DNA from 2 places in the Micromonospora sp. RL09-050-HVF-A genome. Region 1 is predicted to be linked to the other one. Evidence: riboswitches for the same ligand, from Rfam matches in the RefSeq annotation. Region 1 holds a riboswitch; the other holds the start of a gene.
The links. Region 1 has a riboswitch for thiamine pyrophosphate ahead of J7462_RS12745 (ECF transporter S component). Riboswitches for the same ligand answer to the same signal wherever they lie in the genome.
Positions count from the first base shown of each region.

Region 2: another riboswitch for thiamine pyrophosphate. It lies ahead of thiE (thiamine phosphate synthase); the one in region 1 lies ahead of J7462_RS12745 (ECF transporter S component).

Region 1 covers NZ_JAGKQP010000002.1:2,970,823-2,978,097, reverse strand. Annotated here, with positions in the region: gene gndA (NADP-dependent phosphogluconate dehydrogenase) at 1-1,054, opposite strand, end outside; gene J7462_RS12760 (hypothetical protein) at 1,550-1,801, shown strand; gene J7462_RS12755 (energy-coupling factor transporter transmembrane protein EcfT) at 1,961-2,761, opposite strand; gene J7462_RS12750 (ABC transporter ATP-binding protein) at 2,758-4,185, opposite strand; gene J7462_RS12745 (ECF transporter S component) at 4,219-4,815, opposite strand; TPP riboswitch at 4,891-4,996, opposite strand; gene J7462_RS12740 (alpha/beta fold hydrolase) at 5,108-5,938, shown strand; gene J7462_RS12735 (DUF6328 family protein) at 6,072-6,575, shown strand; gene J7462_RS12730 (hypothetical protein) at 6,669-6,836, opposite strand; gene J7462_RS33280 (cellulose binding domain-containing protein) at 7,078-7,275, shown strand, end outside.
Region 2 covers NZ_JAGKQP010000002.1:3,656,872-3,664,146, reverse strand. Annotated here, with positions in the region: gene J7462_RS15805 (ThuA domain-containing protein) at 1-3,284, opposite strand, end outside; TPP riboswitch at 3,623-3,731, shown strand; gene thiE (thiamine phosphate synthase) at 3,726-4,352, shown strand; gene thiO (glycine oxidase ThiO) at 4,346-5,416, shown strand; gene thiS (sulfur carrier protein ThiS) at 5,426-5,626, shown strand; gene J7462_RS15785 (thiazole synthase) at 5,632-6,402, shown strand; gene J7462_RS15780 (thiamine phosphate synthase) at 6,399-7,046, shown strand; gene thiD (bifunctional hydroxymethylpyrimidine kinase/phosphomethylpyrimidine kinase) at 7,043-7,275, shown strand, end outside.

The sequences.
Region 1 (7,275 bases):
ACTCGCGGCTGCCGGCCCGGATCTGGTCGAAGCCCTGCGCGTACGCGACGATCTTGCTGGCCAGCAGCGCCCGGCGGACGTCCTCGACGAACGCGTCCCGGTCCTCGACCTGCCACTTCTCGCCCGCGTCGCCGAAGGTACGGCGGGCGGCCTCCCGCTGACCGGCGTGCCCGGACAGCGACCGGGCGAACGTCGCCTCGGCGATGCCGGTGATCGGGATGCCCAGGTCGAGGGCGATCTGCACCGTCCAACGGCCGGTGCCCTTCTGCTCGGCCTGGTCGAGCACCACGTCGACGAACGCCTTGCCGGTGGCGGCGTCGGTGTGCGCCAGCACGTCGGCGGTGATCTCGATGAGGAACGACTCCAGCTCGCCGGTGTTCCACTCCCGGAAGATCTCCGCGATCTCCGCCGGGGTCGCCCCCAGCCCGGCCCGCAGCAGGTCGTACGCCTCGGCGATGAGCTGCATGTCGGCGTACTCGATGCCGTTGTGGACCATCTTGACGAAGTGGCCGGCGCCGTCGGGGCCGACGTGCTGGCAGCAGGGGACGCCGTCCACCTGCGCGGCGATCTTCTCGAACATCGGCCCGAGCTTCTGGTAGGACTCCGCCGAGCCGCCCGGCATGATGCTCGGCCCGAGCAACGCGCCCTCCTCGCCACCGGAGACACCGGTGCCGACGAAGTGCAGCCCGTGCTCGCGCAGCGTCTCCTCCCGGCGGCGGGTGTCGGCGAAGTGGGCGTTGCCGGCGTCGACGACGATGTCGCCCTCCTCCAGCAGCGGCACCAGCTCGTCGATGACCGCGTCGGTGGGGGCGCCCGCCTTGACCATGACGATCACCGCGCGGGGCCGCTCCAGCGAGCCGACGAAGTCCGCCAGGGACTCCGACGGCACGAAGGTGCCCTCGTCACCGTGCTCGGCGACCAGGCTGCGGGTGCGCTCCGGGGAGCGGTTGTGCACCGCCACGGTGAACCCGTTCCGGGCCAGGTTGCGGGCCAGGTTGCGACCCATCACCGCCAGCCCGGTCACGCCGATCTGCGCCGTCGCCTGTTGCGTCATCCGTACCCGCCCTCTCACGTCACCTGTGTGCTGCGACCGTATCGCGCGCCCGCGACGGCCGGCAGCCGCCGTCCACCCAGTGTCACAGGGTGGTCGCGTGCGTGCGGCAGCGACCGTCCCGCCGCCGGGCCGGGCCGGTCGTCGGGACTTCCGCCGTCGGGCGGCGGGGTCGTCGGGCCGGGATGGTCGTCGGGCGGCGGGGTCGTCGGGACTTCCGCCGTCGGGCCGGGATGCTCGTCGGGCCGGGATGCTCGTCGGGAAAAGCGGGTGCGCCGGGCGTGGGGGTCGGCTACCGTGACGACATGCGCATCTGACGCCCTTTCTGAGAGCCGACCCGCCGCCGTGGCCGCGGGTCCGCGTGCTCGGGCGTCCGCGTCTCCCGTCCCCTGCTGACCGGGGATGACTCGTGGCCGGTCGTCCGGAGCCGATCCCGTCCGTCGACCGCCCGCCGCTGAGGCGACGGTGTGGTCCTCCGCACGTCCCAGGAGGCAGCGAATGCCCGCCAAGCGCAGTCCCAAGAAGTCCCGACCTGTCGTACCGTCGCCGGTGGAGGTGGATCCGGCGGCGCTCGCGGCACTCACCGTGACGCCCGCGCACCCGGTCCCGGTCGCCGTGACGCCGCCCCACCCGGACGCTCTCGTCCGGTCGAACCCACCCCGGCCGCCGTCGCGGTCGGGCCGGTCGGTCCGGGCCGGCTCCACCGCCGCCCAGGGCCAGGGCCGCCGGTACGCCTTCCGGCGCAGCTGAGCCGCCCGGGCGCAGACGTCCCACACCAGATAGCTGAAACAGCGGTATCCGGACCTCCGGATACCGCTGTTTCAGCACAGTGGTGCCGGCGTGTGCCGGTGCGCCTGGTGGCTGGCGTGCCCGACGGGGTGGTGGGGCGACGGCCCGGTGGGGCGCGGGTCAGCCGATCAGGGGCCGGAAGGTGCCGAGGGCGACGCTGACCGCGAGCGCGCCGCCGGCCAGGGTGGCGGCACCGGCGACCAGCAGCCAGTCGGCGGGACGGAACACCTGCCGGCGGGCCACCGTGCGCGGGGTGCCGGCGTCGAACCCCCGGGCGTCCATCGCCACCGCCAGTCGGGTGCCGCGCCGGATCGCGCCCACCAGCAGGGCGAACGCCGTGGCGACGAAGAGCCGCAGCCGGGCCAGCGGGTTGCGGCCGGCGTCCACGCCCCGGGCGCGGCGGGCCATGGTGAGCATCTGCCACTCCTGGCCGAGCAGCGGCACCAGCCGGAACGCGGCCAGCGCGCCGATGGCGAACCGGGCCGGGGCCTTCGCGTTCTGCACCAGCGCGTCGGCCAGGTCGGTCGGGTCGGTGGTGGCGAAGACGATCACTCCGGGCAGGGCGACCGCGAGCATCCGCAGCACCAGCCCGAGCGCGGTGACCAGCACCCCGGAGGTGACCAGCAGCGGCCCCGCCGTCCACAGCACCGGGCCGGACCGGTCGGCGGCGAACAGCAGCAGGGTGACCAGGATGCCGACGGCACCGGCCAGCAACGGCCACGCCCGTCGGGCCAGCACCCGGTAGCGGATGCCGAACAGCGGCAGCAGCGCCAGCTCGACGGCGATGGCGACCGCCGGTGCGACCGGGTCGAGGCTGGCCACCAGCACGAACGAGAAGATCAGCCCGGCTGCCAGTTTCGCCACCGGGTTACGCCGGGCCAGCGGCGCACCCGGCACCGCGACGGGCTCCAGGCCGATCACGGCTGCTCCCGGGCGGGGTGCAGGGTGACCGTCCGGTCGGCGAGCGCGGCGACGAAGTCCCGGTCGTGGGTGACGGTGACCACGCCGTGCCCGGCGTCACGCAGGTCGGCGAAGAGGTCGACCAGCTCACCCCAGGTGCGGCGGTCCTGGCCGAAGGTGGGTTCGTCGCAGATCAGCAGCCGGGGCGCGGTGGCCAGGGCGGTCGCCACGCTGAGCCGCCGGGCCTCCCCACCGGAGAGGGTGTACGGGTTGGCCCCGGCGAGCCGGGTCAGCCGCAACCGGTCCAGCAACCCGTCCACGGTGGCCCGGACGGCGACCTCCGGGCGGCCGGTCCGACGCGGCCCGAGGGCCAGTTCGTCGCGGACGGTGCGGGTGACGAACTGGTGCTCCGGGTCCTGGAAGACCGAACCGATCCGACCGGCCAGCGCGGGGGCCCGCCACCGGTGCGGGGGCGTACGGGCGTCCCCGTCGGCCAGGGCGGCGGTGCCGGTCAGTCGACCGACGCCGGGGCGGAGCAGCCCACCGAGCAGCAGCGCCAGGGTGGATTTGCCGGCCCCGTTGGGACCGAGGACGGCGAGCGCCTCGCCGGCGCGTACCGTCAGGTCGGTGGGGGCCAGCCGGGGTGGCAGGCCGAGCCGGTCGACGGTGAGCAACCCCGCACCGGGCGGCCCGGTGGCCGGCCGGGACCCGGTGGGGTGGCCGGGCACCCAGACACCCTCGGCGGCGAGCGCGGCACCGTGCGCGGCGAAGACCGTCGCCGGTGGCCCGTCGGCCCGGACCCCGCCACCGGGGGTCAGCACCACGACCCGGTCGACCAGGGGCAGGGCGTCGGCGACCCGGTGTTCGACCAGGACCAGGGTGGTGTCCGGGTCCAGCGCGCCGGCCACCGCGCCGCGCACCAGCTCCGCCCCGGCCGGGTCGAGGTTGGCCGTCGGCTCGTCGAGCAGCAGCAGCCCCGGCCGCAGCGCCAGCACCCCGGCCAGGGCGAGCCGCTGCTGCTCGCCGCCGGACAGCGCCGCGGTGGGCCGGTCCCGGGGGTAGGGGAAACCGACCCGGCGCAGCGCCTCGTCCACCCGGGGCCAGATCTCGTCGCCGGGCACCCCCCGGTTCTCCAGGCCGAACGCGACGTCGTCACCGCAGCGGGCCATCACCAGCTGGGACTGCGGGTCCTGGAAGACGGTGCCGACCCGTTCGCGGGCCTTGGCCGGGTCGAGGCCGTCGATCTCGACGGTGCCCTCCTGCTCGCCGGAGTCCGCCGGCAGCAGCCCGGCCAGCGCGGCCAGCAGGGTGCTCTTGCCGGCCCCGGACGGCCCCAGCAGCAGCACCCGCTCCCCGTGGTCGATGCGCAGGTCCACCCCGCGTACCGCCCAGGCCCGCCGACCGGCGTGCCGCCAGCCGAAGCCGACCAGCCTCACACTCGCCACGTCGCCGGCACCTCCATGATCGTCAGGAGAGGATCAGACCAGGGTGCGGTCACGGCCGGCGGGGAACCGGTCCAGCACTCCGGTCTCGGCCAGCGCGCGGGTCAGGTACCAACCGCCGACCCCGGCGACGACGGCGGCGCTGAGCACGGTCAACGCCGCGTACGGCAGGCGGTAGCTGGTCAGGGCGTACTCGGCGTTCCAGACGAAGAAGTCGAACAGGGCGGCGCTCAGCCCGGTCAACGCCCCGGCCAGCACCGCCACCGGCAGCCGGAACGACCGGTAGCGGAACGCGGCGAAGGCCAGCTCCGCGCCGAGGCCCTGGATCAGCCCCTGCACGATGGTGATCCCGCCCCACTCCGCGCCGAGCAGTGCGGAGACGGTGGCGGCGACGGCCTCGCAGAACAGGGCCGCCCCCGGCTTACGGATCACCAGGCCGCCGAGGACCGCCGGGACCAGCCACACGCCGTACATCACCGCCTGGCTGGCGGGTGCGGCGGCGAATGCCGGGTCGGCGGCCTTCCAGACCAGGCCCCAGGCCCAGAAGATGACGCCGAAGGCCACGGCGATCACGGCGGCGACCACGATGTCGATCGTGCGCCACCGGTTGCTGTTGGTGGTGGTGTGCGGCATGTCGGTGCTCCCAGTCCAGCGATCGAACCAGGAGAAGACGCACGCCGCGCCCGGCGGCTGCCGGACGGCGGCGCGGCTGGAGGTCGACCGAACTCCCTGCGCTGGCATTACCCAGATCAGGTTCGAGGGTCTGCGGGCGGTGCCCGCACTCTCAGCGCTGTGCGCTCCCCTGTCGGATGTGAAGTTGTCTCGGCAGACGCTAGCACCGACCTGCGGCAACGGCCCAGCAGGTCATGGTTCCCGGCATTCGACGTCCCGGGCGCACACCGGGGCGCTGGGTAGGCTGCCGGTCATGCGGGTGGCGGCGCGGGGACTGACGTTCGACGTACGGGCCGGTGGGCCCGAGGGCGGCGAGGTCGTGCTGCTGCTGCACGGCTTCCCCCAGCACGGCGGGGAGTGGGACGCGGTGGTGCCCGCCCTGCACGCCGCCGGGCTGCGCACGTACGCCCCCGACCAGCGGGGTTACTCGCCCGGGGCCCGTCCCACGGAGGTGGCCGGCTACCGGCTGCCGGAACTGGTCGCCGACGCGGTGGCGGTGCTGGACGCGCTGGGCGTCGACACCGCGAACGTGGTGGGGCACGACTGGGGGGCGATCGTCGCCTGGGCGCTGGCCGCGCGGCACCCGGAGCGGGTGCGTACCCTCACCGCGGTCTCGGTGCCCCATCCGGCGGCCTTCGGGTACGCGCTGTCCACCGACCGTCGGCAGCGGGCGCGTTCGGCGTACATGACGTTGTTCCGCCGGGCGGGCCTGGCGGAGCGGGTGCTGCTGGCCGGGCGGGCGGTGGTCCTGCGTCGGCTGCTGGCCGGCGTCGGTGACTCCGCCCGGGTGGCCCGCTACGCCCAGCCGATGCGCGGGCCGGGCGCGCTGACCGGGGCGCTGAACTGGTACCGGGCGATGTCGGGGCGGGACCTGAAGGCGGTCGGTCCGGTGCCGGTGCCGACCAGCTACGTGTGGAGCGACCGGGACGTGGCAGTCGGGCGTACCGCCGCGCAGGCCTGTGCCCGGCACGTCACGGGGGACTACCGGTTCATGGTGCTGGCCGGGGTGACGCACTGGATTCCCGACGAGGCGCCGGGGCCCCTGGCCGAGGCGATCCTGGCCCGGGTGTGCCCGGCGGCATGAGCCGCCCTGCCGAGGGTGGACCGGGCCGATCGGGGATCGTGAATCGGTTTCGGGCGATTGCGGATCGGGCACTGGCGTTGCTGCCGACGGGAGGTGCTCCCGTCGGTCGTACCGTCTCATCCGGAGGTAGCGCGTGTCGAAGGAATCCGAGAAGCAGCGCTGGCAGCGCAACTTCGCCGATCTGCTCCAGGAGTTGCGGGTCGCCCAGACCGGCGTGCAGATCCTCTTCGCCTTCCTGCTGACCCTGCCGTTCAGCAACGGTTTCACCCGGACGAGCGAGTTCCAGCGGGACGTCTACATTCTCGCGCTGCTGTCGGCCGCCGCGGCCACCGCGATGATCATCTCGCCGGTCGCCTTCCACCGGGCGCTGTTCCGCCAGGGTCGTAAGCCGGAGCTGGTCCGGTTCGCCCACCGGATGGCCACCGGCGGCCTGGCCTTCATGCTGGTCGCCATGGTGAGTGCGGTCCTGCTGATCGCCGACTTCGTGCTCGACACCGGCATCGCCGTGGTGCTCACCGTGGTCACCGGCCTGTGGTTCCTGACGTTCTGGGTCATCCTGCCGTTCGTCCGGCGCAGCTGGGGTGAGGACGACATCGACGACGACGATGACGACCCGGTGGTGACCAACGGTGACTGATCCCGCCCTCGGGCGGTGAGGGACGCAGTGGGCCGGGCCCACCCGGGCCGACGGCGGTCGGGGTGGGCCCCGCTTCGCGTGTCGGCCGGATCGTCAGCGGGCGATGGCCCAGGCCAGCACGGCGGCCAGGATGAGCCCGTTGAGCAGCGCCAGCACCAGGTACGCCTGCGGCGGGATCTTGCGTCCGCGCCGGACGAAGCTGACCAGTACGGCGGCGTACGCCAGCAGCAGCACGGCGATGACGATCAGGAAGTAGAGCACCGCACCACCCTAGACGAGGGGGTTGCGGTGCCTGGCGACCGAGCGCGACCGCCTGCGGCCCGGTGCGGCGTCATCTGGCGTGCCGGTTCGACCGGGCGGAGGTGGGAGAGCAGATTAATATCGAGTAACATCGATTTTCGCCTCCTCTCGTCCCGGGGTCCGGCCATCGTCGCGGGGCTCGGGCGGCCGTCCAGATGGGGGCGGGCGACGCCGGCCCGGCACCGGCGACTAGGAGCAGATCATGAGAGCAGCGCGACGACGTGTCGCCGGACTGGGCGCGATCACGCTGGCGGTCCTCGCGGGCGGGGTGGCGGTCGCGGCCGGGAACGCCACCGCGGCGGCGACCGGCTGCCGGGTCGACTACAAGGTCACCAGCGAGTGGCAGGGTGGCTTCGGCGCGGACGTGACCATCACCAACCTCGGTGACCCGGTCTCCGGC
Region 2 (7,275 bases), 690 kb from region 1:
AGCGGGGTGTCACCCTCGGTGTCGGTGGCCGTGCCGGTGAAGGTCACGGTGACCGGCGCGGTGCCGGTCGCCGGGGTGGCGGTGGCCGTCACCTGCGGCGGCGCGTTGTCGGTGACGCCCCGTCCGATGAAGTCCATCCAGTTGACGTTGAACAGCGAACCCGCGCCACCGGCGGGGTCCTTGGCGACGAAGTACAGCGCGCCCTCCGCACCGGCCGTCACCGGCGCGGTCACGTCGACGAACTGCTGCCAGCCACCCGTGCTCGGCACGGTGGCCGTGGCCACGACCGGGCCGTCGACGGCACCGGCGTGCACGTCGATCCGACCGCCCTGGACCTCGGAGGCCACCCGGAACCGGATCTGCTCGACCCCGGTCAGGTTGGCCGGGACGAGCGACCACCAGTCGCCGTCCTCGATGAAGCCGATGTTCTGGCCGCCACCGGCGGGGTCGGTGGTGGTCTCCTTCTGCACGCCCGGGTCACCGCCGCCGGTGCTGCCCGGGGCCCGCCCGGTGGCCGTGTAGTACTCGGCCTGCTTGCGCTTGGGCTGGAGGATCTCGATCGCCCGACCGGTCAACGGGCCGGCGCCGCCGGTGCCGCCGTCGTCGGTGTAGGTGGCCTCGAAGACCGCGAAGACGTTGGCCTCCGCGCCGTGACCCGACGCCAGCGAGGTCTGCACGGTGCCGGTGCAGCCGGTGTGCTGCTCCAGCGGGTGGGCGTGCTCGTCGTGGCCGAGCAGCACCTGCAGCTGCACCCGGTCACAGTCGACGGTGCCGTCCTCCGGGTCGGTCACCTTGATCGTGTACTTGACCTGGTCGCCCCACTCGAAGAAACCGCCGCTGGGCGGGAACTCGATGGTCACCGTCGGGGCGGTGTTGCCGACCGTCACCGGCACGTTCGCCACGGCGGTGCGGCCCTTGGGGTTGGTGACGGTGAGCTGCGCGGTGTAGTCGCCGGCCGCGGTGTAGGTGTGGGTGGGGTTCGCCTCGGTGGAGGTCTGGCCGTCACCGAACTTCCACGCGTAGGTCAGCGTGCCGCCGTCCGGGTCACGCGACCCGGCGCTGGAGAAGTTCACGGTCAGCGGCGCGGCCCCGGAGGTGGGGTCGGCGCTGGCCTCGGCGATGGGGGCGCGGTCACCGGCGGTGTAGTCGATCCGGTAGACCCCGGAGTCGTCGTTGTTGCCGCCGAAGCCGGTGCCCCACTCGATCATGTAGAGCGCGCCGTCCGGACCGAACTCGAAGTCCATCGGACGGATCATCGGCATGCCGGTGAGCAGCTGGTTGATGTCGACCAGCGTCTTGCCGTCCGCGCTGACCTGCATCGTGTACATCTTCGACTGGTTCCACTCGCCGAGCAGCGCCTTGCCGTCGTAGTACGCCGGCCACTTGCGGCCCGACGTGCTGTCGGCGTCGTAGCGGTAGACCGGGCCGCCCATCGGGGCACCGCCGCCACCGATCTCGGGGAAGCGCGGGTCGCCCGCGTAGCCGTAGTCCACCGTCGCCGCGATGGCCGGCGGCAGGTTGGTCAGGCCGGTGTTGTTGGGCGAGTCGTTGACCGGCGCGGCGCAGTCGAACTTCGCCCCGCTCGGCCCGGACGGGAAGGTGTAGTCGTTGTACGCCTTGTTGTTGCCGGTGCAGTACGGCCAGCCGTAGTTGCCGGCCGTGGCGACGATGTTCCACTCCACCAGGCCCTCGGGGCCCCGGTTCGGGTTGGCCGTCGAGGCGTCCGGCCCGTAGTCGGCGACGTAGAGGGTGTCGGTCTTCTGGTCGACGCCGATCCGGAACGGGTTACGGAAGCCCATGCCGAAGATCTCGGGACGGGTCTTCGCGGTGCCCGGGGCGAACAGGTTGCCCGTCGGGATCGTGTAGGTGCCGTCGTCCTCCGGGTGCACCCGGATCACCTTGCCGCGCAGGTCGTTGGTGTTGCCGGCGCTGCGCTGCGCGTCGTAGTCCTGCCGGCCGGCCCGCTCGTCGATCGGGGTGAAGGCGCTCGACTCGAACGGGTTGGTGTTGTCGCCGGTGGCCAGGTAGAGGTTGCCCTGCGAGTCGAAGGTCATGCTGCCGCCGGCGTGGCAGCAGGTGTTGCGCTGCGTGTCGACCTGGAGGATGACCTTCTCGGTGGCCTTGTCGATGGTGTCACCGTTGACGGTGAACCGGGACAGGTAGTTGCGCGGGGCGCCACCGGCCGGTGCGTAGTACAGGTAGATCCACTTGTTGGTGGCGAAGTCCGGGTCGAGGCGCAGCCCGAGCAGGCCGTCCTCGTTGCCGGTGAAGACGTCCAGCCGGGTCGCGGTGACCGTGTTGCCGGTGTCCGGCTTCACGATCTGCACCCGGCCGTCGCGCTCGGCGTAGAACACCCGGCCGTCCGGAGCGATGTCCAGCTCCATCGGGTTGTTGGTGTTGCTGTCGAGGGTGACCTTCTCGAAGTTCGCGGTCTTGGAGGCGCCGCAGTCGGCGTTCTCGACGCCGGCCGCGGTGCGGATGCCGCCGAGCAGGTGGCTGAGGAACTCCGGCTCGGTGTACGACGCCTGGGTGTGGCCGCCGCCGGTGTACCACGACCGACCGCCGTCGTAGTCCTGGCACCAGGCGGTGGGGTGGTCGGCGCCCATCGCGCCGGCACCCGGGCTGTAGGACTTCTCGTCCAGGCTGGCCAGCACGTGCACCTTGGAGCGCGGGTTGGTGCGGAAGTTGTACCACTCGTCGAACCGGGACCAGCGGTCCGGCAGGTCGGCGGTCGACGGGTGCGCGTGGTCCTCGACCTTGACGGTGGCCTGCTGGTTGGCGGGGTGGCCGGAGAAGTACGCGCCGACCAGGTCGCCGTACCAGGCCCAGTCGTACTCGGTGTCGGAGGCGGCGTGCACGCCCGCGTAGCCGCCGCCGGCCTTGATGTAGCGCTCGAACGCGGCCTGCTGGGTGCTGTCGAGCACGTCACCGGTGGTGGAGAGCCAGATCACCGCCTGGTATTTCGCCAGGTTGGTGTCGTTGAAGGCGGCTCCGTCCTCGGTGGTGTCGACGGTGAACCCGTTGTCGGTGCCGAGCTTCTGGATCGCGGCGATGCCGGCCGGGATGGCGTCGTGCCGGAAGCCGGCGGTCTTGGAGAAGACCAGGACCGAGAAGGGTTCGGCGGCGGCTGCCGCCGGTGCCGGTGCGGCCTGTGGCTGGGCCGCCGCGACGGGAGCGGCCTGGGCGGCGGTGCCGCCGATCAGGCCGCTGGCAAGTAGGGAGAGGGCCAGTAGACCGGCACCCAGTGGGCCGCGACGGGCGCGGCGATGGCGGGATGGAGACACTCCATGCTCCTTTTGTCCGTGCTGGACAGTGGTGGGGGCATGGGGACGACTCGCCGCAGACCGTCCCCGGTCGGATCGGTGTGGGCCCGCCGAGGTCCGCACCAGTGGCGATCAGGTGCGGGCCACGCCGAGGCTCCGCACCGGAATAATGTCGATCGGTTGAACAAATTAGCGCCGCTGGATTGGTTTCCGGCAAGGCATGAGCATGTAACGATTCGGTATCGGCGACTCGCTTTTCCGGCTTATGTGGATACAAGCCCACAACCGTACGCATTGATAGTCCTGGATCAATCTAACACCCCTTGGCGGATCAGCGGATCTGTCGTACGGTCACAGGCACGTGACCCACGGGAGCCCGGTACACCGGGCTGAGAGGGGGGCTGAGAGCCCCCGACCGTCGAACCTGATCCGGGTAATGCCGGCGCAGGGAGGAGAGTTGCCGTGCCGTCCCTCGGCCGACTGCATCTGATCACCGACACCCGCCCCGGGTGCGACCCGCTCGCCGTCGTACGGGCCGCCCTCCCGGTGGCCCGCGCCGACCTCGTCGTCCAGGTCCGGGTGACCGACGACACCACCGACCGGCAGGCGTACGACCTGGCCCGACGGGTACGCGCGCTCTGCGTGCCGTACGAGGCGACCTGCCTGGTCAACGACCGGCTGCACGTCGCCCTCGCGGTGGACGCCCACGGCGGCCACGTCGGCGCGGACGACCTGCCCGTCGCGGCGGCCCGCCGGGTCCTCGGCCCCGCCGCCGTGCTCGGCGCGACCGCCCGGGAACCGGACGCCGCCGCCCGGGCCGTCGCCGCCGGGGCCAGCTACCTGGGCGTCGGCCCGTGCCATCCCACCGCCACCAAGACCGGCCTGCCCGACCCGATCGGCCCCGCCGGCATCCACGCCGTCGTCGCCGCCGTCGCCGTGCCGGTGATCGCCATCGGCGGGGTCACCGCCGCCACCGTGCCGGCGCTGCGGGCCGCCGGGGCGTACGGCGTGGCGGTGGTCGGGGCGCTGTCCACCGCCGCCGACCCGGGCCGGGCCACCGCCGAACTGATCGCGGCACTGACGTGCTGACCCGGCCCGACGTCGCCATCGTGGGCGCGGGGCCGGTCGGATTGGCGATCGCCTGGCGCTGCGCCACCCGGGGCCTGCGGGTGACCGTGCACGACCCGGCCCCCGGCTCCGGCGCGTCCCGGGTCGCCGCCGGGATGCTCGCCCCGGTCGCCGAGGCGTACTTCGGGGAACGGGAACTGACCGGGCTGCTCACCGCGTCCGCCGCCCGCTGGCCGGGTTTCGCCGCCGAACTGACCGCCGCCACCGGCAGGGAGTTCGGCTACCGCACCGACGGCACCCTCGTCGTCGGGCTCACCGGGGACGACCTGGCCGAAGCCCGCCGGCTCTGGTCGTACCAGCAGGGGTTGGGGCTGCCGATCAGCGCGCTGCGCCCGTCGCAGCTGCGGGAGCGCGAACCGGCGCTGACCCCCCGGCTGCGCGGCGGAGCGGTCGCCCCCGGCGACCACCAGGTCGACCCGCGCCGGCTGGTCGACGCGCTCCGGGTCGCCGCCGAGCGGGCCGGCGCGACCCTGCTGCCCGGCCTAGTGACCCGACTGGCCGAGGTGGACGCGCCCGTCGTCGTGGTCGCCGCCGGCTGCGGCGCCGCCGCGCTGACCGGGCTGCCGGTCCGCCCGGTCAAGGGCCAGGTGCTGCGGCTGCGCGCGCCCGACCAGCGCCCGCCCGGCTTCCGGCACGTCATCCGGGGGTACGCCGACGGCGAGTCGGTCTACCTCGTCCCCCGCGACGACGGCGAGGTGGTGCTCGGGGCGACCGTCGAGGAACGCGCCGACACCGAGGTGACCACCGGGGCGGTGCTGCGGCTGCTCCGGGCCGCCGTCGACCTCGTCCCCGAACTCGCCGAGTACGCGCTGACCGAGGCCACCGCCGGGCTGCGCCCCGGCACCCCGGACAACGCGCCGATCCTCGGCCCGCTGCCCGGCCGCCCCGGCGTGCTCGCCGCCACCGGCCACCACCGGCACGGCATCGTGCTCACCCCGGTCACCGCCGACCTGATCACCGACCTGATCGTCACCGGTCAGCCGGACCCGCTGCTCACCCCCTTCACCGCCGACCGGTTCCACTGAGGAGGACACGTGCGACTGATCGTCAACGGCGTCGGACGCGAGCTGGCCGGCGGCACGACCGTCGCGGACCTGGTCGCCACGGTCACCGGGCAGCGGCGCGGAATCGCCGTCGCGGTCAACGGCGAGGTGGTCCCCCGGGGCGGCTGGCCCGCCACCGAGCTGCGCGACGGCGACCGGGTCGAGGTGCTCAGCGCCGCCCAGGGCGGGTGACCCGGATGCCCCTCACCATCGCCGGACAGACCTTCACCTCCCGGCTCATCCTCGGCACCGGCGGCGCGGCCAACCTGCACGTGCTGGAACAGGCGATCCGGGCCTCCGGCACCGAACTGGTCACCCTCGCCCTGCGCCGCGTCGACACCGCCCCCGGCACCGCCGGGGGACTGCTCGACCTGCTCGACCGGTGCGCGGTGCGGCTGCTGCCCAACACCGCCGGCTGCTACACCGCCGCCGAGGCGGTCAAGGTGGCCCGGCTGGCCCGGGAGGCGTTCGACACCGACTGGGTCAAGCTGGAGGTGATCGGCGACGAACGCACCCTGCTCCCGGACGGGGTGGAGCTGCTGCGGGCCGCCGAGGAACTCGTCGCCGACGGCTTCGTCGTGCTGCCGTACACCTCCGACGACCCGGTGCTGGCCCGCCGGCTGGCCGACGTCGGCTGCGCGGCGGTGATGCCGGCCGGTGCGCCGATCGGTTCCGGACTGGGCATCACCAACCCGCACCACATCCGGATCATCCGGCAGAGCGTCGACGTGCCGGTGATCCTCGACGCCGGGATCGGCACCGCCTCCGACGCGGCCCTCGCCATGGAACTGGGCTGCGACGGGGTGCTGCTGGCCAGCGCCGTCACCCGGGCCGCCGACCCGACGGCGATGGCCACCGCCATGCGGCACGGCGTACGGGCCGGGCGGCTCGCGTACAACGCCGGGCGGATACCCCGCCGCTTCCACGCCCTCGCCTCCACCCCCGACGACGGAAGACCCGACCTGTGACCCGCCCGGCCGCCCCACCCCTCCTCCGGCCGGACGGGGTGGTGCTGCTGACCGACCGGCTGGTGGCGCGCGGCGACCTCGTCGACGTGGTCGCGGGGGCGGTAGGCGGTGGGGTGCGGTGGGTGGTGCTGCGGGAGAGGGACCTGCCCCGCGCCGAACGGGCGGCGATCGCCGTCGACCTGCGGGCCGTCCTGGCGCAGGCCGGCGGCACCCTGATCGTGGCCGGCCCCGACCCGCTGGACGGGGACGCCGTCCACCTGCCCGCCGCCGGGCCGTACCCGCCGCCGGCCGTCGGACTGGTCGGCCGGTCCTGCCACGACACGGCGGAGCTGGCCCGACTGACCACCGAGGACTACGTGACGCTCTCACCGGTCTGGGCCACCCGCAGCAAACCCGGCTACGGCCCACCGTTGCGCCCGGACGGGCTGCGCGACCTGATCCGGCGCAGCCCGGTGCCCGTGCTCGCCCTGGGCGGCGTCGAGACACCGGAGCAGGTGACGGCCTGCGTCGACGCGGGCGCGGTCGGGGTGGCGGTGCTCGGCGCGATCATGCGGGCCGCCGACCCGACCGGGGCCGCGACGACCCTCACCAGCGCCTTCCCCCGCACCCCGAGCACCGACGCGTGGCCCGAGGAGACGACATGACACCCACGACCGTGCTCACCATCGCCGGCTCCGACTCCGGCGGCGGCGCCGGCATCCAGGCCGACCTGAAGGTCTTCGCCGCCCTCGGCGCGTACGGCACCAGCGTGCTGACCGCCGTCACCGCGCAGAACACCCGGGGCGTGGACGCCGTGCTGCCGCTACCCCCACGCACCGTCACCGAGCAGCTCGACAGCGTGCTCGGCGACTTCGCGGTCCGGGCGGTGAAGAC